Linked DNA regions of Marinagarivorans cellulosilyticus. Each later gene encodes a partner of the first gene's protein in a complex. Links are inferred from orthologs where the notes say so. Each region holds a gene or a part of one and is shown on either strand. Other genes may lie near its edges. The genes, in order: MARGE09_RS20430 and dapF.

Region 1 (11,857 bases):
ACCGTGTTAGGCGTTGCTCCGATTCGCACCAGCTTACTGCTAACGTGCGGGTTATTGGCTGGGCTTTTTACTGTGATGAAGCCGGAAATCTCGGCGGGCTTAAATTGGGCGATGCGCTTCATATTTTGGGGGTTGCATATTGGGGTTGGCTTAGGCGCGATTTTACTGGCGAGTTATTTATTACGCGGTTGGTCCAAAACAGTATTGCCCGTTTTTTGGGGGGTGACATTAACCGGGGTTAACGGCGCGATAATTTCGGCGCCTTTGTATTTAGCGCTGGATGCACTGTTTCCTGCGGTGGCGGATGACGGTTGGTTGGATCAGTGGGCAGCTACAGGCTGGTGGCAAGGAGTATTGGTGGAGTTTATTGAGGTGCTGCCGGTGTTATTGTTGAGCTGGTATGCCGTGAATATTCCCTTATTCTTTAACAAGCCAAGGCTGCTAAATGGCGATGTGCCGCCAGATGACCCGAATGACCCAACAAGCGAGGAAAACGAGGAAAGCGAAAAAGCCGAGCAGCGCCGACAAGTGATTGAGGATTTATATAGCCGCCTGCCTGAAGTTATTGGCAGTGATGTGGTGGCGATATCCTCGGACTTACATTATCTGAATGTGCATACGTTGCTTGGCAAAGCATTAATTTTAGGCAGCCTAAAACATTATGTGGAGGCATTTGCGGAACAGGGCATATTGGTACACCGCTCCCACTGGGTAGCTAAAGCGCATGTAGAAAAAATCCACATAGCTGGTGATACGGCAACTTGTTTGATGGCGACTGGTTTACAGGTACCTATTAGCCGCAGTAAGCGTAAAGAGGTAAAAGAGTGTTTCGGTAGCGCGGCGCGGCAGCTAAAGCAAGAAAGACCTCTAAGTTTAGTGCGGCCCTAAGTGCGGCTTAGGTTTAGGACTGTGTTCCCAAGCCTAGCTCTTGGATATGTTCGATCATGCCTTCGTAGTCATAATCGGATAAGCCAATATGAATCAAAATGGCTTCTTTTACTTGGTCCCACTCATAATCGATGCTGCAGCCGCCGAGCGTTTTATGAAGGCCGCTAATGTGCTCTGCCATTTTTAAAATAGAAAGTAGGGTTTTAAGTTGGCTATTGCTAGAGTTTTCCATGAACTGCTGGGTGACGTGGTGATGCTCGTGGATGGCTTCCGATATATAAGGTGGTAAGTTCCAGCTTCGGCTCACGTAATAGCCGACAACCGCATGGTTTGTGTTGATGAGCTCGTTTTCGGTGTCGGTAATTAAGGTGTCTTCACGGTGATAGGCTTCTTGCAGCACGGTGGGGTAGTTATCGAATTTGCTGGCGAGCAAAGGGATGCCGCAGTTGTGGACTAACCCGAGCGTGTAGGCTTCGTCGGGGCTGTTGTAGCCGACTTGTTTGGCAACAACGGCGGCTGTCATGGCGACTTCCATGGCGGTATCCCAAAAAGCACCCAGCGCGATGATTTCTTCATCGGATAGCGCGCCTTTAATGGATTGCGCATTCACCAAGTTGACCACGCTGTTGATTCCCATCAGCGATACCGCTTGAGTTATTGAGGTGATCTTATTTGTGAGCTTAAAAAAAGGTGAGTTGACGGTTTTAAGTATTGCGCCCGAAAGTCCGACGTCTTGGCTGATCAGCGCAGCAATAGATTCGGCGGTGCATTTGGGTGAGCACTGCTCCATCTGCAAGTCGACCATAACCTGAGGCTGCGGCGGTATCGCAATACCTTGCAAAATGTGTTTAATTTGCTCTGGAGTCAGTTCTTGGCTCATGAAAAATCATCAACATCAGTATAGGGCGTAAAGGGAAACGCTAAGTCGCGCGAGTCCTTTTAAGAGTAGCTCACGGATTCCAACACGTAGTGAAATAGTGGCGCCGGATTACGGTTGTGGACGATTTTCGATGGTTTTTTTAAGTGCCAAAGCCATAGTAGCGAGCTTGGCTTCTATATCGCTGTCCGCTGGGCGCGGCAGGTTTTCGCCGGCTTGGTCTGCATTGGCGTATTGCGCACTCAGAACTTGTTGTAATTGCAAAATGGGTTCTGCGAGGTAGTTGATATCTAGTAGAGCAAGCCAGTGCGCCAATTGTTGCAATTGTGTTTGCCAGCGCTTGTTTCTGCGCTCTAGGTTCCAGGAGGGCTCGTTGTGAGTACCGTCGTTATAGGGGGCGCTTTTTAGCTCGAGCAATTGTTGGGTAAGCAAGTCGAGGGCGGCTTTTACATGTTGACTGTGTTGCTCCTCAATGCTGGCTTGGCTAATAGCATTAATGGCCGAGTTGCGGTCGCGGCGTGCCCAAGCGGCGTGTAGTTGGGTTAAATCTTCAACTAAGAGTTGTGCCTGTAGTTGAATGAGTTGGCGCCGCCGGTTATTGGCAAGCTCGTGGGTAGAGCTGTAGCCCATTCGCAGCTCGCTTTCGTTAAGCGATTGCGATTGCGTGAAATCGGAGCCAACCCTATTGTCGCCCGCTCCCCACAAAATCAAGCCGAGAGGGTATATGCCCAGGCTAGCATCCTGAACGTGGGTTAAGCCGTGTTGATGGCGTAAGTTTTCGGCATTAATAGCGGTATCAATATCGTAAATTAGCCCGGTTTTTCCATGTTGCTCGTTTTCATCGAGGTAGCCCAGTTGAGCGGGCCACACAGAAATAAAGTCGAATGCTTGGTTGATTTCTCGCCATTGCGCGTTGTGCGTCGCTCTACCGAGGGGGCCGATTAAAGCGAGTGCCTCTATGGCGTCGGCGGCCAATAGCCATTGCTGTTGCGAGGCTAGCAAATGCTCAGCGTCGGGCTCTTTGAGGAGTTGCTGTAGCTGTTGTTCCAGTGCTTGGGCTTGGCTAATTGCGTTGCTAATTTGTAATTGCTGGTTTTGCCAGAGCGTAATGGTTTGATTATGCGGTGCAACTAACGGTAAAGGTTGTGATGGTGAAGGGGTATCGGTTGTAGCGGAAGATACCGCAGGGCCGTCGCTGCCGCAGCCGATCAGGGCGCCGCCACACAGTGCTGCAAGCATTAACATTCTAAAGCGTCGGAGCAATGGCATAACAATCCTTGAGGGCGGCGGAGCTGAAGCTGTTTAGCGCAGGCTAATTATTGGCATGGCGTGTTTTTGTGCGTACTCGCTTAAGCGAGGGCAGGGGTCGACCGCAACAGGGTAAGTTACTAACTTTAGCAAAGGTAAGTCGTTTGCGGAGTCGCTGTAAAAATAACTGTCGGCTAATGATTCATTATGTTCACTCAACCATAGGTTTAAGCAACTAATTTTGCCCTCCTGAAAACACGGTGTGCCGGTATGCTTACCGGTATAGCGCCCGTCGATGACTTCTGGCTCGGTAGCGATTAAATGGCTAACCCCTAGGCGGCGAGCAATGGGGCCTGTCACAAAACGGTTTGTTGCAGTGATAATTACAATGGTGTGGCCTTCGCGGCGGTGTTTATTGAGCAGCTCTACACCCTTTGTCAGGATCATGGGTTCGACAATATCGGTCATAAACTCAGCTTGCAGTGCAAAGCGTTTGGCGGCCGAAAGAGTTGTTAATGGGCTAAGAGCGAACTTAATATAAGCGCTAATGTCCAGAGTACCCCGTTGATAATCGAGGTAAAACTGATCGTTGGCACGTTTAAAGTGTTCGCTGTCAACAACGTTTTTTTGGCACAGAAACTCTCCGAAAGCGTGGTCGCTGTCACCTTTTAATAGGGTGTTGTCGAGGTCGAACAGGGCAAGGGTCAAGAGGGCTCCTTAATATTAAGTATCTAGTTGTGTGCTGAACAATAAATGCATTGTTGCAACATTATGCAATAAAGCTGAATATAAGCTGAATCGCAAATTGCTGTATTCAGCTATATTGTGAAACAATAGCTCGATGATTATAACAACACCGTAAGGGGATCGCGTGATTGACGCCGAAGGCTTTCGCCCAAATGTGGGCATAATGCTAATGAATACCCAAGGCAAGCTGCTTTGGGCGCGGCGTATTGGTGGCCAGAATGCATGGCAATTCCCGCAAGGTGGTATTAAGTCGGATGAAACCCCTGAGCAGGCTTTATACCGTGAGCTTAAAGAAGAAGTAGGTTTAAGCCCTGAGCAAGTATCGGTAGTGGATGTTACTAGAGGTTGGTTGCGATACCGCTTGCCTAAGCGGTTTGTGCGACAACAGCAGCCGGTTTGTATTGGCCAAAAACAAAAGTGGTTTTTGCTGGAGTACAACGGTGCTGATAATGCCATAGATTTAAGCGGTGATGGCAATCCCGAGTTTGATACTTGGGAATGGGTGAGTTATTGGTACCCATTGAACCGCGTGGTCAACTTTAAGCGTGATGTATACCGCCGCGCTATGCGTGAGCTAGCGCCTGCCCACGCTAATTATGAAGAAGCTAGTTGGCGTGAGAGGCACGGTTAATGCTCACATCCCTGCGGAGTATTGTGCAAGAAGTTAATTCTGCGAGAGATTTACCCGCGGTATTGAGCATTATCGTCCAGCGTGTGAAAAAGACAATGGCGACGGAGGTGTGTTCTATCTACCTGCGTAACCGGCATGATAAGTATGTGCTTATGGCAACCGAGGGGCTAAACCCTGAAGCGGTTGGGCATGTTATTTTATCGCGCGGCCACGGTTTGGTTGGGCTTGTCGCTTCGCGCGAAGAGCCGGTTAACCTCGATCAAGCCGAAACTCATCCCAAATACGAATACTTTCCCGAAACCGGCGAAGAGCGCTATAGCGCCTTTTTAGGTGTGCCGATTATCCATCACCGCAAAGTGATGGGAGTATTGGTAGTACAGCAAATTAAAGGGCGCACCTTTGATGAAGGCGAAGAAGCCTTCTTGGTGACTATGTCGGCTCAGTTGGCTGGCGTTATTGCTCACGCCGAAGCTACCGGTGCGTTGGTGGATATCCATTCCGACCGCCTACCCACGGAAGCAAAATTCTCCGGCATTGCCGGCGCCCCTGGTGTTGCCATTGGTCGTGCGGTGGTGACTTCGCCACCGGCGGACTTGCGTGCCGTGCCTTATCGTAAGTGTGAAGACCCAGCCTTTGAGGTGACTTTCTTTCTTGAGTCCCTTACGCGGGTACGCGAAAACGTGCGCAAACTGGGTGATGAGCTGGGTAACCGAGTTAACAAAGAAGAGCGCCAGTTATTTGATGCATATGTTGGCATGCTCGATGATGCCTCTATGGGGGGGGAGGTGATGGAGCGCATTCGCGAGGGGGTGAGTGCTCAGTACGCTTGGAGTGAGGTAATCTTAGAGCACATCACTAACTTCCAAAGCATGAGTGACCCCTACCTGCGAGAGCGCGCCAGCGACGTACAAGATTTGGGTTGCCGCGTTTTAGCCGAGCTGCAACAAAGCAATCAAGAAGAGCGCGTTTTCCCCGAAAATACCATCCTAATCGGCGAAGAGCTTACGGCATCTATGCTGGCAGAAGTACCTGAAGGGCGCTTGGCCGGCATTGTTTCTGTGCGCGGCTCTAGCAACTCCCACGTGGCGATATTGGCGCGCTCTATCGGTATACCCACAGTGATGGGGGCGGTTGACCTACCGTTCACCAAGCTTGATGGCCGCGAAATGATTGTCGATGGTTATCACGGCAGCGTTTTTAGTGATCCATCGCGAAACCTGATGCATCACTATCAAGATATCGTCGACGAAGATTTACAAGTCGTGCGAATGCTCGAAAGCCTAAAGGATGAGGTTTGCGAGACGACGGACGGGCACAAACTCGAACTGTGGGTGAATACGGGCCTTGTAGCTGATGCCATGCTGTCTTTGGAGCGTGGTGCAGAGGGGGTGGGGCTGTACCGTACCGAAATCCCGTTTATGTTGCGCGACCGCTTCCCCTCAGAGGAGGAGCAGCGCCAAGTTTACCGCGAGCAACTCGAGGCGTTTTTCCCGCATCCCGTAACCATGCGCACGCTTGATATTGGTGGCGATAAGGCTTTGCCTTACTTTCCCATCGAGGAAGAAAACCCGTTTTTAGGCTGGCGCGGTATTCGCGTGACGCTGGATCATCCAGAAATTTTCTTGGTGCAAGTGCGCGCGATGTTAAAAGCCAGCGAAGGGCTGAATAACCTTCGCATATTATTGCCCATGATTTCCGCAATCCCCGAGTTAGAAATTGCACAAATGTTGATTGTGCGCGCCTACGAAGAGCTTATGGAAGAGGGTTATCTCATCGACATGCCGCCGATTGGCGTGATGATTGAAGTGCCTTCTGCTGTTTATCAGGCAAAAGAGTTAGCGGCTCGTAGCGACTTTTTATCGGTTGGGAGTAACGACTTAACGCAGTACATTTTAGCGGTCGATCGCAACAACACTCGGGTAGCGGATTTGTACCGTTCGCTGCACCCTGCGGTATTGCGGGCGCTAAAAGATGTTGTTGATGCCTCCCATAGCGAAGGCAAGCCGGTCAGTATTTGTGGCGAGCTGGCCGGAGATCCGACGGCAGCCTTGCTGTTAATGGCAATGGGTTTTGATGTGCTTTCGATGAGTGCAACCAACTTGCTGAAAGTGAAGTCGGTGATTCGCAGTATTAGCTTAACCGATGCGCGTGAACTGATGACCACGGTCTTGGCGCTTCCGGATACCGAGTCGGTCTACGCGACTATGGAAGCGGCTTTCAAGGAAGCCGGTTTAAGCCGGATGCTCAAGCCTGCGATTCCTGTTGAGCGCTGAGGGGCGTTCTTAACTCGCGCTTAACTCACTTTTTTCTCAATGTCTTATCCTCTATGATGCCTCATCTTTGTGCGCCTTCTGCAGGTACGATTTTGCACATTCTCGATTAAAACTCGATCCTATAGGGATGCTATATGCTCACTTATCCAGAATTTGATCCAGTAGCCTTTACGGTTTTTGAATCGCTTACTGTTTTTGGTAATACGTTTGGTCCATTGCAGGTGCATTGGTATGGATTGATGTATTTATTTGGTTTTGCTGCTTGCTGGGCCTTGGGGATGTACCGTTCGCGCAAACCGCATTACGTTGTGCACGCCCGTCAAATGGATGATCTTCTGTTTTACGTGGCTATGGGGGTGGTACTGGGCGCTCGCGTTGGTTATGTCATTTTTTACCAGTTTTCTGAATTTATGGCGGACCCAGCGATGATTTTCCGCGTTTGGGATGGCGGCATGTCGTTCCATGGCGGCTTGCTGGGGGTGATCACAGCCACCTTGATGTATTGCCGTAAAGTGAATCAAAACTTTTTCGATGTTATCGACTTCTTCGCGCCTTTTGTGCCAATCGCGCTAGGCCTTGGCCGTTTGGGTAACTTTATTGGTGGAGAGCTTTATGGCCGGGCAACCGATTTGCCTTGGGCTATGGTCTTCCCCAAAGACCCAGAGCAACTGGCTCGGCACCCATCACAGCTTTATCAGATGTTTTTTGAGGGCGCGGTGTTGTTTGCTATTTTGTTTTGGTTCTCAAGAAAGCCTCGTCCGCGCGCGGCTGTCAGTGCGCTCTTTGTACTTTTATACGGCTGCGTACGTTTTGGTGTGGAGTTTGTTCGCCAGCCCGATGCGCATATTACTTTTTTACTGTTTGGCTGGATGACGCGAGGCCAAATACTGTGCATCCCGATGTTGTTGATTGGTGGTGGCGTGTTTATTTGGGCGATGAAGCGACAAAAGTACGGTCCAGGCAAAGAATTAGATAGCGAGCAAGCCTCGGCAGAGAAGGGTTAAGTCATGCAGCAGTATTTAGAGCTAATGCGCCATGTGCGTGATACTGGCGTTGTAAAGTCGGATAGAACCGGTACTGGGACGAAAAGCGTATTTGGCTACCAAATGCGTTTTGACTTGGCTAAAGGTTTCCCGTTGGTAACGACTAAGAAGTGTCATTTAAGGTCGATTATTCATGAATTACTGTGGTTTTTACGCGGCGATACCAATATTGCCTACCTGAAAGAAAATGGCGTGCGAATTTGGGATGAGTGGGCAGATGAGTCTGGCAACTTGGGGCCGGTTTATGGTGCCCAGTGGCGCAGCTGGCCTACGATTGATGGTGGTGCGATAGATCAAATTGCACAGGTCATAGAGCAAATAAAAACAAAGCCTGACTCAAGGCGTTTAATTGTATCCGCTTGGAACCCGACTTTTTTACCGGACGAGGGCCAAAAGCCGAGCGAGAATGCAGCTGAAGGCAAGATGGCCTTGCCGCCTTGCCATACGCTGTTTCAGTTCTATGTACTAGATGGCAAGTTATCGTGCCAGCTGTACCAACGCAGTGCGGATATTCTATTGGGCGTACCTTTTAATATCGCCTCTTACGCTTTGTTAACAATGATGGTAGCGCAGGTAACAAACTTGGTTGTTGGTGATTTTGTCCACACATTCGGTGATGCGCACTTGTATTTAAATCATCTAGAGCAAGTGGATTTACAGTTAAGTCGGGAACCTTTTGCCTTGCCTAACATGAAAATAAATCCCGATGTGCGTGATATTTTTGCTTTTAAGTTTGAAGATTTTGAGCTTCAAAATTACGAGTGCCACCCTGCTATATCTGCCCCTATTGCGGTGTAAAAAAGAGAGACTGTATGGTTCCTATTGCATTGATGGTGGCGATGGCTAGCAATCGCTGCATTGGCCAGAATAATGCCTTACCTTGGCATTTACCTGAAGACTTAAAACACTTTAAAAAGACCACTACGGCTAAGCCCATTATTATGGGGCGAAAAACATTTGAATCCATTGGTCGGCCGCTGCCTGGGCGTAAAAATATTGTCGTAACACGTAGCAACAGTTGGGGTGCTGAGGGCGTTGCGGTGGCAACAGATTTAAACGCTGCTATCGAAATTGCTCAAGATGCCGCTAGCACTATGGCGGCACAAGAGATTGTTTGCATTGGCGGCGCACAAATTTATCAAGCAATGCTGCCTCTTGTATCGCGTATGTATTTAACGCGTGTTGATGCTGTACTTGAGGGCGATGCTTTTTTTCCGCCCTATAACGAAAACGATTGGATGTGTACTTCTAAAACGAAATATAAATCTGATGAACGTAATCCGTATGACTATACTTTCGAATGCTGGGATAAAAAATAAGTTGTCAGTGCGTGCATTGCGGCGGTTTTGGATATTTAAACTTCTGGGTTGTTACCAAAGTGTTACCCTTGGCTTTTAAAGTGTTACGAAAGGTTAACCTATTGCTTGTGCAGGCGAGACAAGCCATAAACCCGTTGAATAAAGCTCTTACCTCCTTTTAAAATGCCCGACGCTTAGTTGTTGCCAAGTCGACTTCACGATTTTCAGCTCAGTGGAAATTTGCCTGTCTTGTTCTTAAAAAGTAAGCAGGCGAACTCTGTAGCAACATTTCAAATCATGCATGCGCCCGATTGGGGGGAATATGAAAAAGCAGCGAATGAAAGCTGTGGCCCTGTCCACAGTGATTTCAGCCGGAGCGCTTCTGGCTGGCGCCGCACAGGCAGATCAAACCTTAAATAGTATTTTGTCAGTAGGACAATCAAAAGTTGATGCCGCTCGTGCATCACAAGTCCGCATTAACAAATTACAAGATCAAACCAGCGACCTGATTGTTCAGTTTAAGCAAGAGAACAAACAAATTGAGGGTTTACGTGTTTATAACAAGCAAATGGAAAAGCAACTCGAAGCGCAGCGTGCTGCACTTGCCGAGTTAGACGACGCCATTGCCAACGTTACTGTGATTCAGCGCGAAGTACCGCCGCTGATTATTCGCATGCTAGATGCGATGGAGCAGTTTGTTGAGCTAGACGCACCCTACAAAAAAGAATTACGTCTAGAACGCATCGCGAAGCAGCGTGCGAATTTAGATAGCGCAAAAATCACTGTTGCTGAGAAATTCCGCCAAGTGGTTGAGCTTTACAACATTGAAGCTGAATACGCGCGTAAAGTGGATAGCTACCCCGATAGTGTGACCATTGAAGGTCAAGAGCTCGACGGCACTATCTTAGCGATTGGTCGCGTTTCCTTGATGTTCCAAACAGCTGACCGTTCGGTGACTGCTGCATGGGACCGTGGTTTGAATAAGTGGGTTACATTATCTGCTGATGAGTATGCCGGCACCGTATACAACGGTATTCGCATGGCTCAGAAGAAAGCATCTAACGGTATCCTTGCCTTGCCTGTTCATGCTCCGGAGGCTGCACAATGAAATCGCTTTACAAACACATAGTGGCCGCTGTGGCCGGTGGTGCTTTTTGTGCAATGAGCACTGTGTCTTTTGCTCAAGACGACAAAGCCACCTCGCTTGATCAACTTTTGCAAATGATGAAAAACAGCAAGGTAGCTGAGACGCGTGAGCACAAGCAGCGCGAATCAGAATTCTTGTCGCAAAAGAACAATCGCTCAAACTTACTAGCGCAAGCTAAAGCAACCCGCGTTGCTGAAGAAAAGCGTTCAGCTGAATTAGAAGCGAAATATGCAGAACAAGACCTCGATATTAAAGCTAAGCGTGAGCAGCTTGATGAGAGCTTGGGTGCGCTTAAAGAGCTTTTCGGTCACTTAAGTTCTGCTGCAGACGATTACCGCGCCGGTTTGGGTAACTCGTTGGTGAGCGTTCAATTCCCCGGTCGCGAGCAGTTTGCGCTTGATTTGATCGAGAAGATGAACAGCGAAACCAAATTGCCAACAGTTGCTGAAATCGAGAAGCTTTTCTACGAAATTCAGTTCGAAACGGTACAAGCGGGTAAAGTTGTTAAATTCACAACAACCGTAGCTGACGCTGGCGGTGCCGCTGGCCAACGCGAAGTTGTACGAATTGGTAACTATGGTGTTTTGTCTAACGGAGAGTACCTATTCTTCGAAAAAGGCGGCATTACCGTTCCTCCTCGTCAGCCTAGTGAATTAGCCGACCCTGTTGCTGTTCAGTCTGCAAGTGGTGGTTTAGTCGCTGCATCTGTAGACCCTACTTTGCCTTTAGGTGGTCAAATCATGCAAATCATGATCGACCGTCCTGACCTTAAGCAGCGTATTGAGCAAGGCGGATTAGTTGGTAAGATCATCCTATTTGGTCTTGGCGGCATTGGCTTTTTGTTAAGTATCTGGAAGCTCATTTCTTTAACCTTAACTGGCGCTAAAGTTAGCGGGCAGCTGAAGGCTAAGAAAGCGAAGACGAATAACCCATTGGGTCGTGTTCTGAAGATTGCTGAAGATAACCCAGGTATCGATGGCGAGTCTCTAGAGCTTAAACTTGAAGAAGCTGTGCTTAAAGAGCGTCCTAGCATTGAAAGCGGCTTAAACATGGTGAAGATTATCTCCATGGTTGCACCGTTGATGGGACTGTTGGGTACTGTTGTAGGTATGATTCAAACCTTCCAGGCTATTACTGATTTTGGTGCTGGCGATCCTAAGCTAATGGCTGGCGGTATTTCTGGTGCCTTGGTAACAACGGTATTAGGCCTTGTGGTTGCAATTCCTACGGTATTCTTCCACACCATTTTGAGTGGTAAAGCTAAGCGCATCATTCATACCCTCGAAGAGCAAAGTGCTGGCTTAATCGCTGAAAAATCAGAGCGCTAAGAGGACGCCATAATGAATGACGTAATAGCAGCATTATCTACCGTCGAGACATTCGTTGATTCGGGTGGTCCAATCTTGATGGTAATTGCGGCAGTTACTTGTGTCATGTGGACGTTAATCTTTGAGCGTTTATGGTTTTACAAAGCGACGCTTCGTAATACTGTAAACGGTACCGTTAAGCGCTGGGATGCGCGGGCCGAGAGAAAATCTTGGAACGCGCATCAAATCCGTATCGCGATGATTTCGCGTGTAACTGAGCAAATTCGACTCAACCTTGATGTTATTGGCACTTTGGTTGCGTTGTGTCCTTTGTTCGGTTTGTTAGGTACGGTAGTGGGTATGATCGAAGTATTTAATGTTCTTGCGACCTCCGGCGG
Region 2 (11,848 bases), 2.1 Mb from region 1 along the record:
TACGTAGCTGGCTAGCGCTGAGCGTATCTTTACCATCAACCGCAATAATCACATCGCCAGGGCTTAGCCCCGCTTTATCAGCCTCAGAGCCTTCGCTAACGTTAGTCACTAAAACACCCAACTGGCCATTTTTCAAACCGAAAGCTTTTTGCAACTCTTGCGTTACATCTTGTATGCCTACACCAATTTGGCCGCGCTTCACCTCACCGTGACTCAGGATTTGCTCGACACTGACGTTTGCCATATTCATGGGAATGGCAAAGCCAATTCCTACGTTACCGCCACTGGGGGCAATAATCGCGGTATTAATACCAATTAACTCCCCTTTTAAATTCACCAAAGCCCCACCAGAGTTACCAGGGTTAATAGAAGCGTCGGTTTGAATAAAATCTTCGTAGCCCTCTATGCCCAACCCCGTGCGCCCTAGCGCACTCACAATACCGGTTGTCACTGTTTGCCCTAAGCCAAAAGGATTGCCAATGGCAACAACAAAATCGCCCACACGCATTTTTGTGGAATCGGCGCGCTTAACTTCCGTTAGGTTTTCTGCATCGATTTTGAGTACTGCAATATCCACTTCAGGGTCTGAACCTATCAGCTCGGCTTTAAAAGAACGGCCATCAGTGAGGGATACATGGATTTCATCCGCCCCTTTGATTACGTGATGGTTAGTAATAACAGTACCTTCACCGGCATCAACAATAACGCCAGAACCGGCACTGCGTTCTCTGCGCTCTGGCTGATCGGGAATATTAAAAAAGCGGCGAAAGGCTGGATCGTTTAATAAGGGGTTGTCGTTATCACGCGAAGTGTAAGTCGCAATATTCACAACTGCGGGGTTTATCTTTTCTAACATTGGCGCCAGTGTTGGCAAATTATTACCATCACTATCAGCTGATGGCCACAAAGCTAATGCATTATTGGACAAACCGCCTAACGACAATCCAGCCGCAACAATAACAGACGCTAAAACATGTTTCATAATTAAAGGCTCTCCGTTAATCGACGGGTTTACAAACGTAAACCCTGCATGATGAATCGATTAAAAAGAGCCTATGATTAAAAAAAAGTTCCAGTAATTACTTTAATTTTTTAATGCTAAACGGCCTTTAAAAATGGCTGGCAGGCATCACCATTAGATCATCACTGTGTGAGCGTATTCGCTCTGCCAAAAAGCTTACGCGTGGTAATTCGCGATTAAGGAAGTATCGGCACAAATACTGTTTGGCAGCCAAAAATTCGGCACTGTAAGCGCCCTCGCTTGCTACGCCGCCGCTTTGTATATGCTCTGTACTGTGCGCCATTTTAAGCCATAAATAACCGTAGGAAACTAAGCCAAGCGCGTGCAAAAAATCAACAGCACTTGCACCAATCACATCAGGGGATTTACCGGCGCGCGCAATCAACTCTTGCGCTAACGCTGTAACCTCATGGATGCACTCAACTAATTTCGCGCCTTCTTTTTGCCACTCGCCGCTTAAATCATGTTGAACAAAATGGAGTATTTCGCTGCAATAGTCGTTAAGGATCACCGCTTTGTTGGCAATAACTTTGCGGCCTAGCAAATCTAACGCTTGTATTCCATTTGTACCCTCATATATTTGAGTAATACGTATATCTCGCACATACTGCTCTTGTCCCCATTCGCGAATATAGCCGTGGCCACCAAAAACCTGCTGGCCTTCAATAGCTGCAGATAGCGCCATATCACTCATAAAAGCTTTGGCCACAGGTGTTAACAAGGCGATGCGCCCTTCAGCTTGCGATTTTGTTTTGTCGTCCTGGCTGTATTTAGCAATATCCAAATATTGCGCAACATACAAATAGAAGGCTCGGCTGGCTTCGTTAAAGCTACGCATATGCATTAACATGCGGCGTACATCGGGGTGCACAATAATGGGGTCGGCCGGATCATCAGGAAATTGGGCGCCGCTTAAGCTTCGGCTTTGCAAACGCTCGCTGGCGTAGTCTCTGGCACTTTGGTAGCTAGCCTGCGCTACTGCAACCGCTTGAATACCGACTGTTAAGCGCTCGTAATTCATCATGGTGAACATTGCCGCCAAACCTTTATGCGGCTCACCGACCAACCAGCCCTTGGCCTCTTCAAAATTCATCACGCAAGTGGCAGATGATTTAATACCCATTTTCTTTTCAAGCGCACCGCAACTCACAGTGTTGCGGGCCCCTAAGCTGCCATCTTCATTAGGGAGGTGCTTAGGCACTAGGAATAAAGAAATGCCTTTAGAGCCAGCAGGTGCATTGGGCAGTTTAGCCAACACTAAATGCACAATGTTTTCGGCCATATCGTGCTCGCCCCAAGTAATAAAAATCTTGGTGCCAGTTACCGCGTACAAAGCCTCCCCTAGCATGTTTTGCTCTAAGGGCACCGCTTTGGTACGAATAAGGCCAAGATCTGTGCCCGCATGGGGCTCGGTTAAATCCATTGCCCCCGCCCACTGCCCCGTGTACATATTAGGCAAAAAGCGCTCTTTTAAATTGTCGCTGCCATGCGCGTTAAGGGCAAGGCATGCGCCCGCTGTAAGCATGGGCGCCAAGCCAAATGCCATACAAGCGCCCTGCAGCATTTCCTCAACACAGGCAACCAAGGTTTTCGGCATACCCATGCCACCGTATTGCGCATCACCGCCTAATGCTCCCCAACCACCTTCGCAATAAGCGCTATACGCCTCGTTAAAACCATCGGGAACAACCACCTTGCCCGCCGTCAAGTGCGTACCGGTCTCATCGGCCTCTCTGTTAAGTGGGGCAATAACTTGCTCACACAACTTAGCGGCCTCCTCCAATATGGCTTTAGCGGTTTCTGGGTCGGCATCGTGCAGGCCTAATTGCGGCCACAGCTGATCTGCCTTAATCAAGTGCTCTAACAAAAACGATAAATCGGTAATTGGTGCTTGGTAATCGGCCATAACTTGCCCTCGCCTATTGGCTGCATTCAATACACATTTATTAAAGTAACAGCTTAAGTTTACGACACGAATAGCGAATTTGGGCAAAGCCAATGTTGAAGATGCTCTTGCGCTAGATATGACACACAGATTGCAGTTTTAGAACGCTACAGTGTGTAAGTGATATCGCCAGATTGGGTATGGTAGTCAATATGTACTGGCGGCAGCTTTTCGTGGTGGTACGAAAAGCGGCAAGCGTTGCCGCGAGGGCTCGCAAACCAATAACGTGAGCGATCACCTACCGGGCTGGGTAACGACACTAGCGCGCGCCATAATTGATCACAATCAGCTTGGCTAGCTTGCGGCAGGGCATCAACGCCCATTGGTATACCCTGCGACGAGAATACTAACCCAGATGCCATATTTCCCTGGCTAACAGCCCACTTTGCCTGCTGTAATATTACCGCGCTATGCAACGCTGAGGCCGTTACTTGGGCATGCGTTTGCAACGCCAACTGCTCTGTTGCTTCATTATTATGTAACGCAACGGCAGCCACGCTCCCCATTACCGTCACCCCAGCTAACACCTCGACCAAAGCCGCCCCTGCTTGCTTGCGCTTAAGGGCAACCACGCGGCCCCCTTTGCCTGCGCAATTCAACGAAGCTATACGTAAAATATCGTGAATAAAGTGTTTAAAGCGAAAGGACATGTTTGATACTTAAGGTTAGTTATTCCATTACCGGCATGCTCGCAGCCCACCAATACGCAGCAATATGGTTGAATTGAACCCGACACAAAACGGGCAACACGTGCGTGAGTGCTAGCCGTTCAGATTGTATTCAGGACTAAAAGCAGATTCTGTGCGTCAATTATCAGTGACCACAAAGGTTATAAGCCACCCGTCGGGTGATGGCGCCAGTAAATTGACATTCGTACCGAGATAATTGCTGTTGCAAAATCGTAATCCGGTCACATATAGCCTGTGTGCATGCAATCCTTGCTCAAGTCGATATAATGGGCGATATTTACATGTAATTGGTACACGTTGGCCCAACTCACCCATTACCTTTGGTAAAGCAACGATATATGCCCACAAAAAAAGCCGCTAGCAACCAGCCCAAATCATCTGCACATTATCAGCGGGAGTTTCGCAAGCGTTTGCGCGAACAAGGCCTCGTTAAAAAAGAAGCGTGGATTATTCCCGAAAACGGTAAGCTTTTATCGCTTGTAGAAAAAGAACTGCGCTTGCACATCGAACCACCCACGCTAGGCAATGCCGGTCAACTCGTTGGCGATGCGATGTTGTCGCACAACCCGCCAAGCTGGACTATCGAGAAACTCTATGAGGCATTGCTTACCACCGATTTAGCCACCAGCGAGCTTGCAACCTTTACGGTTTTAAACGAAGACAATACCCTAGAAGTCACCCTACATGAACTTGGCGACCTACCACTACTACTAACCATTGCTGGGCAGCAAATGCTCGTTGAAGCGGTACTTTGGGCCGTTACCGACGTAAATGACACAGCCGAGTTTGATGCCGCGATTTTGCGCACCCATAAATATTTCCCATTATCAACCATTGGCGTAGAAACATTCTCAGACGGTAACGATTACTACACCGTATTTGGCGCACTCTCGACCAACTCATTGCTAGCAAATATTGTGTTAGAAATTGAAACTTTAGGCGTCAATGTTATCCAAGCTGCAAACGCCTATAGCCACTTTTTAAAGGACTGCATAAAAAAAGAAGGCTTTTTAATTGACGATATTGAGTCCGCATTATGAATACTTGGAGCACCGTAATAGCCCAACTCGCCAATACGCCTGGTGGCGCGCAAGCACAAGCTAGCGCGCAGGCCAAAGCGCAACACTTGGTGCGCAAAGAGTATTGCACGGTAAAACAACAGTTTGAAGACAGCGAAAAACAGCTAAAAGCGCTAGAAAGCGATTATGCCGCAGCCAAAGCGGCACTATTGGCGCTAGAACAGCAAACGCAAAAAATAGAACGCGACACCCAGGATGCGTTAGCGCAGGAAGAAGCACAAAAAGCATTGGGCCTTGCCACTGAGATTGCCAAAATCAACCTGAATGTTTTTAATAATCGCCAGCAGGTTTTAACCATTGAGAGCACACTAAATACACTTAAGGGTACTCTTAGCCACAACCGCTACAACCTATTTCGGTTAGAACAACAGCTCGACACCCTCAACGCAACCTGCCAACTTCAACAAGCGCAGTCCCAGCTAGCTCAAAATAAAGGCATTCGCACAGCTTTGCATTCCATTGCCACGCTTCATGCGCGCGCAGGCCAACCAACCTCAAAAACGGCGCCTAAAGCTAAGCAAATAGTAGCCACCGCCAAGCAGCCCGAGTCCGCCGAGCAAATCATTCGCCGCCTAAGAGCTGTCAAGTAAAACCGCTTTCAAACGCCGATATCACAATGATCTCGCGCCTTTAGCTATTGTTCACCTAGCCGCCCGCCCGTATACTCCAGCGTTTAATTAAATTTATCTGGAGTTGGGCTATGCGCACTTTGCGAAAGATGGGCAGCGCATGCATTAACAGTGCACCTTTGGCCATATTACAGCTAAGCTATAACGGGCAACATAAATACCGCGCGGGGTTTATTCTAGCGCTGGTATTTTCCCTATATGGTTGCGGCCACAAAGGGCCACTTATAGCCCCTGAAGCCAACTCGGACTCAGCCGTTAGCGCTTCCGACACTCAACCCGGCGCGCTACAGCTCCCAGAGACCCACTCTCACTAGGTTTATATATGCCATTAACATTACAAAACAACAGCTTGTATTTTGAGCAAGCGAGCTTAGATGCCATTGCCAACCAATTTGGCACGCCGGCTTATGTTTATAGCCGCGCGGCGTTAACCAGCGCCTACCAAGACTACGCCAATGCCTTGGGCGAATGGCCCGGCACTATCTGCTACGCCGTAAAAGCTAATTCGAATATTGGTGTATTAAATGTACTGGCGCGTTTAGGTGCGGGTTTTGATATTGTCTCTGTCGGTGAACTTGAGCGAGTATTACGCGCCGGTGGCCAGCCATCAAAAATGGTATTTTCAGGTGTTGGCAAAACAGCCAGCGAAATGGCTCGCGCACTTGAAGTTGGCGTAGGTTGTTTTAATGTAGAGTCCGCAAACGAGCTAGAAACCCTTTCTCAAGTTGCCGGATCACAAAATAAAGTGGCCTCCATTTCAATTCGTGTAAACCCGGATGTCGACGCCAAAACCCACCCCTACATTTCTACCGGCCTTAAAGAAAATAAATTTGGTATCGATATTAATGACGCCGTCGCCGTGTACCAGCGCGCTTCTAGCTTGCCAGGCTTGCGCATTGTGGGTGTGGATTGCCATATTGGCTCTCAGTTAACAGAAACACAGCCATTTATTGATGCTCTCGATCGCGTATTGCAGTTGGTCGACAAATTAGCCGACAAGGGCATTACCATTCACCACCTCGATTTAGGCGGTGGCTTGGGCGTGACTTACGATCAGGAAGTTCCACCCGCTGTGAGCGATTACATTAGCGCTATTAAAGCAAAGCTTGGCGATAGAAAACTGGCATTAATGTTTGAGCCGGGTCGCTCAATTGCCGCCAATGCGGGTGTGCTACTAACTCGGGTGGAATACCTCAAGCCCACCGAGCACAAAAATTTTGCCATTGTTGATGCCGCCATGAACGACTTAATCCGGCCAGCGCTTTATCAAGCTTGGCAAGGGATCGTTCCGGTCAACCCTCGCGATGCCGACAGCCAAGTGTGGGATATCGTAGGCCCAGTATGCGAAACCGGTGACTTTTTAGGTAAAGATCGTGAACTCGCTATCGAGCAAGGCGATTTACTCGCCATTAAATCCTCAGGCGCCTATGGTTTTACCATGAGCTCCAACTATAACTCTCGCCCTCGTGCCTGCGAACTTATGGTTGATGGCGATGCCGTTCACGTTATTCGTAAACGCGAAACGATTGATGACTTAGTCGCCCTCGAAGCCATACTCCCTGCATCAGAATAAGAGGCATTATGAAAATTCGCTTCACCAAAATGCACGGTTTAGGCAATGACTTTGTCATGATCGATGCCATTAGCCAGCAAGTGAATATTACGCCAGATCGGGCGCGTAAAATTGCCGACCGCAATTTTGGTGTAGGCTGCGACCAAATATTAATTGTTGAAGCCCCCACGCGGCCCGACGCCGACTTTAAATACCGCATTTTTAATGCCGATGGTTCAGAAGTAGAAAATTGCGGTAACGGCGCCCGCTGCTTTGCTGTTTTTGTACGTTTGCGCAAATTAACAGGAAAGCATGTTATCCGCGCCGAAACGGCAACAGGTGTGCTGATATTAAATGTGGTCGACAAATATAACGTCACTGTTGATATGGGCGTACCGGAGCTTTCGCCACCTAAAATTCCATTTATTGCCGATGCTGAAGCTAGCGTCTACGCTATTGATATCAATGAGAACACAGCCAATATTTCAAGCTTGAATATCGGCGCTGTATCCATGGGAAACCCGCATGCGGTTGCAGTAGTAGATGATGCAGCAGCCTACCCAGTAGAGCTTATTGGCCCATTGATTGAATCACACCCGCAGTACCCTAACAAAGTTAACGCGGGTTTTATGAGTATTGTCAATCGCGGCGAAATTAATCTACGGGTATACGAGCGTGGCTCGGGCGAAACCCTAGCCTGCGGAACCGGCGCTTGCGCTGCTGTGGTAGCAGGAAGATTACAATCACTACTAGATGAAACCGTTACGGTTAACTTACCCGGTGGCAGCTTGAGCATCACTTGGCCAGGCCCAGGCCATTCAGTAATGATGACAGGCCCTACAGCAACCGTTTTTCATGGGCAAGTGCGTATTTAACAAGGGGAACATAGTGAGCGATAGCCATAATAAAAAACCAACTGCTCCAGAACCTACACCAGTAATTAATGACGAAAGCGTAGCTAATTATTTAGTAGAACACCCCGAGTTCTTCGAAACCCACCTTGATTTACTGCTAAGCCTGAGGCTTTCACACCCGTCAGGCAATGCAATTTCGCTGATCGAAAAACAAGTACACACCTATCGCGAACGCAACAGTAATATTCGCGAGCGGCTCAATATATTACTCGCCAATGCGCGCGAGAACGATCGCCTTTTTGAATTGAGCCAGCGCCTTACATTATCACTCATTGAGTGCTCAGAGCTTGGCGATATTTTTGATGCACTTAGCTACAGCTTGGACCAAGAGTTCAAAGTAAAACACGCAGCCATTTGGGTGCTAGATCAGCGCCTTAACTCAGCAACAACACACTTCTGGGCCGAAAACAGCTTTCACCCCATGCTTAACGACCGACTCAATAGCAGCAAAACGGCTTTCAGTGGTATTAGCCAGGCCGAAATTAATGCGTTATTTGAACATCAAGAGGAAGTAGGATCTGCCGCGGTAAGTATTGTTCGTCACGGCAGCCGCCCAATTGCTATCATTGCTGTTGGGCACGAAGATAAAGAGCGCTACCAACCCAATGGCGGCACGCTATTTCTACGTCATTTAAGTGAATTATTAAGCCGCGTATTAGGCCGTTTTTTGTAATTTATTCGATTGACCCAGCGCGGTTTTAATTCGCCCCAATAGTTTAAAACAAAAAAAGGCGAGCTTGCCAAGCTCGCCTTTTTGGCGTTAACGCACCACTAACCTTTCATATCTTCCAGTTCTACGCCTTTAGTTTCGTGTACATACTTCATAATAAACACGACCGAAACAAAGGCACAGAAAGCATAAAATCCGTACGCGCCAGCCAACCCAACACCGGCAAGCAATATTGGGAAAGTGATTGTGATTGCGAAGTTTGATCCCCACTGGAATAAGCCTGCCACGGCTAGGCCCGAACCGCGAATTTGGTTTGGGAACATCTCACCCAGCATGACCCACATTACAGGCCCCCAGGACAAGTTAAAAAAGATGACGTATAAATTCGCACTGATTAATGCCAAGGTACCCATTGAATTAGTCAGTGACAGCTGGCCGCTGTCATCAAACGAGGCGGTCGCAAACGCAATGGTACACAGCGTTAAGGTCACCGCCATTCCGGCAGAACCAATCCACAATAAAGGTTTACGACCGATCTTATCAACCAACAGCAAGGCCACAACACAAGCTGCAATACTTAATGCACCTGAAACCACGTTAATTAACAGCGCATCATTTTCCGAGAAACCAACAGACTGCCAAAGTACAGCACCATAATAAAATACCACATTAATACCGACCAACTGCTGGAACGTCGCCAATCCAATACCCACCCAGACTAAACGACGAATCCGGCCGGTTTTACTATCAATTAAATCTTTTAACGCTGGACGATGGTGGTCTTTGGCTAATGACTGATCGATTTCAGTGTATTTAGCTTCGCCCTCGGCATCGCCATAAAGCTTTTTAAGTACGGCTAAGGCCTTTTCTTTTTGCTGACGACTTACTAGAAAACGTGGGCTTTCAGGAATTAGCATCAAAGCGCCTAGGAATATGGCTGCGGGAAGAATCTCAACCCAAAACATCCAGCGCCAAGTATCAAACCCTAACCATAAAGGGCTTAAGGCTGAGCCAGAAATATCAGCTAGCAAATAATTACTTAAAAATGCCGCCGTCAAACCCGAAATAATAGCCACTTGCTGAATTGTTGTTAAGCGTCCGCGATAAGCGGCAGGCGCAACCTCACTGATATAGGCAGGTGCCATAACACTGGCAGCGCCAACAGCAAGCCCCCCGAGCACACGATAGATAATGAACTCAACGGAGCCGCCTGCAACGCCAGACCCCCAAGCAGAAACAATAAAGAATATTGCCGCTAGGATAAGCATCGTTCTACGGCCGTAAAAATCGGCTAACCGCCCAGCCATTGCAGCCCCTACAGCGCAGCCCAATAACATAGAAGCAACATTAAACCCTGTGCCCATAGAATCAGAATTAAATGCTGTTCTTAAACCATCGACAGTGCCATTAATTACACCGCTATCAAAACCAAATAAAAACCCCCCAATTGTTGCTATGCAACTAATTAATACAATAAAAGAAAAATTGTGATTATTTTGAATATTGCTATTATCCATACCGTTTTTTTGCTCAAGTTTGTCGTTATTGTTAAGAAACGCTATTGACTGCTGTTTATACCATCGCCGAATTACGCATCGACAGGCGCTATACTAGCTTGATTACCGGGTTTAAATTCAACTGTTTTTTTGAGTAAGTCTGTTGCTCCGGAAATTCAACCACCATTCAACAAAAGCAGCCATTTGCCACTTTGCCATTCTTACTAGTAGCGCGGAGGCTTACCCCCAAAACCCGGAATTAACACTGCGCCTGCAAGTAAAAGCCCTCGGCTGACGAATCCGCTGCGGCCAGCAAACCAGCATAAAAGCAACGTTCATCCTCAGGTTCAAAACGGCAGGATCAATGCTATAGGTGTAATGCTATATGTCTATCGCTGCGATATGACAGATCCTAATCGCCTGTCACTACAAGCGGCGCCACTCTCAACCTATTACATCAACCGCCCGCAACTGAAGCTAGACCAAGCTGACTCATCGATGGCCGATCGACATCACTTTTAGAACAAGCGACGAATAAAATACCAGAAAAAACTCGGAAAGATGACAACAACCTAATATCTAACGCCTCAAATAAAGCGCGTTAAATGACAGATCGCAAAGACTGCTGCCATTATAAGAAAATAAGCTACCTATTTTTAAACATAAGAGATAATCTTTATTTAGCAGCCAATGAAGCTTTTTTTATCTTCAAACTGATACAAATTATACTTGTACTCAACATGCCAACAATTAGTCCCTATTACCATTAGTGATGGGTTAACATTTCAATAACGACAAGTGATCAGCCACTTGAACATAGCGTACGATTTGCGCATATAATAAATACTATTACTCCTCTGATTATCGACTAGACTTATGGGAAAACCAGCGTTTGAAAATGTTGTACTAAACGAACAAGAATCTATTAGAGTTCTCCAATTTTCTTGCCCGGCGTTTCAGTCCAACCATACATGGCACTTTCACCCTCAGTACGAGCTTTCACTAATACTCAAGGGTCGCGGCAAACAATTTGTGGGCGATCATATCGAAAGTTTTTACCCTGGAAACTTAATCCTTGTTGGACCGAACATCCCTCATTGCTGGATAAGTGATGACGAAGCAGTCAACAACGAAATGCTTGTTGTGCAATTCGACCCGCTGTTTTTAGGCGAGAGTTTTTATAACTTACCGGAAGCACAAGCAATACATTCGCTATTCAAAGCCTCAGGGCAAGCCGTAAAATTCACCAACTACCCGCAAGATATTCGCGAGCAACTCGAAAGGGTTTGCGATAGCCAAGGAATGACACGCATTGCGCAATTATTAATCCTGTGCGAAAAACTAACGCAATGCGAACAAAAGCGCCTTATCAGCAGTGACTACCGCGTAGATAAATCCGTTAAGGGAGTCGACAGGCTGACCAATGCCATCAACTACGTTAAAAATCATTTTCACGAAGAGATTCGCCAACCGGATATCGCCAAACTCGTTAACATGGCACCGCAAAGCTTTTCGCGCTTTTTCCGCACCCAGACTGGCCGCACTTTTGTTTCGTTTGTAAACGAAGTTCGGATAGCTGAAGCTTGCCATTTACTCAGCTCCTCTGATAAAGATATTCTCGATATTGCGCTCACCTGCGGTTACGGTAATATTTCACACTTTAATCGAAAATTTTTGGAGAAAAAACAACTCACGCCTAGCCAATACCGTGAAAATCAGCGCTTAAAATCTCCACCCACCGCAAACCTGTAACAATAAAGCCAAATAGTGCCTAAAAAAACTATAAAAATGCACTATTTGGAGACATAAAAATACCGGCTGAATTTTGGATACTCAAAGACAACAAAAATCAC

Evidence for each region.
Region 2: the proteins of MARGE09_RS20430 (region 1) and dapF are in contact, whole or in part, in a solved structure (PDB 5YGU), measured with the Escherichia coli proteins. The link is inferred for Marinagarivorans cellulosilyticus from one-to-one orthologs.

What each region holds. Positions count from the first base shown.
Region 1 is NZ_AP023086.1:5,015,197-5,027,053, reverse strand. What follows is about bases 2,891-5,637. They hold MARGE09_RS20430 (RNA pyrophosphohydrolase), read left to right. Parts: upstream 2,891-3,884; coding sequence 3,885-4,391; downstream 4,392-5,637. Other genes in these bases: ptsP (phosphoenolpyruvate--protein phosphotransferase), read left to right, coding at 4,391-5,637; MARGE09_RS20435 (histidinol-phosphatase), read right to left, coding at 3,068-3,721; MARGE09_RS20440 (imelysin family protein), read right to left, coding at 2,891-3,034. In the rest of the region: MARGE09_RS20450 (LytTR family DNA-binding domain-containing protein), read left to right, coding at 1-888; MARGE09_RS20445 (HDOD domain-containing protein), read right to left, coding at 902-1,768; more of MARGE09_RS20440, read right to left, coding at 1,877-2,890; more of ptsP, read left to right, coding at 5,638-6,664; lgt (prolipoprotein diacylglyceryl transferase), read left to right, coding at 6,799-7,668; MARGE09_RS20415 (thymidylate synthase), read left to right, coding at 7,672-8,505; MARGE09_RS20410 (dihydrofolate reductase), read left to right, coding at 8,520-9,026; MARGE09_RS20405 (DUF3450 domain-containing protein), read left to right, coding at 9,328-10,113; MARGE09_RS20400 (MotA/TolQ/ExbB proton channel family protein), read left to right, coding at 10,110-11,480; MARGE09_RS20395 (MotA/TolQ/ExbB proton channel family protein), read left to right, coding at 11,493-11,857. UniProt on the Escherichia coli protein: Master regulator of 5'-end-dependent mRNA decay.
Region 2 is NZ_AP023086.1:2,888,880-2,900,727, reverse strand. The notes cover bases 6,130-8,867. They hold dapF (diaminopimelate epimerase), read left to right. Parts: upstream 6,130-6,944; coding sequence 6,945-7,790; downstream 7,791-8,867. Other genes in these bases: MARGE09_RS11635 (sugar porter family MFS transporter), read right to left, coding at 8,601-8,867; MARGE09_RS11640 (DUF484 family protein), read left to right, coding at 7,804-8,502; lysA (diaminopimelate decarboxylase), read left to right, coding at 6,130-6,936. Also shown: MARGE09_RS11675 (DegQ family serine endoprotease), read right to left, coding at 1-982; MARGE09_RS11670 (acyl-CoA dehydrogenase C-terminal domain-containing protein), read right to left, coding at 1,110-2,927; MARGE09_RS11665 (hypothetical protein), read right to left, coding at 3,074-3,616; MARGE09_RS11660 (YjfI family protein), read left to right, coding at 3,994-4,695; MARGE09_RS11655 (hypothetical protein), read left to right, coding at 4,692-5,324; more of lysA, read left to right, coding at 5,686-6,129; more of MARGE09_RS11635, read right to left, coding at 8,868-10,016; MARGE09_RS11630 (helix-turn-helix domain-containing protein), read left to right, coding at 10,872-11,747. UniProt on the Escherichia coli protein: Involved in the succinylase branch of the L-lysine biosynthesis and in the biosynthesis of the pentapeptide incorporated in the peptidoglycan moiety. Catalyzes the stereoinversion of LL-2,6-diaminopimelate (L,L-DAP) to meso-diaminopimelate (meso-DAP).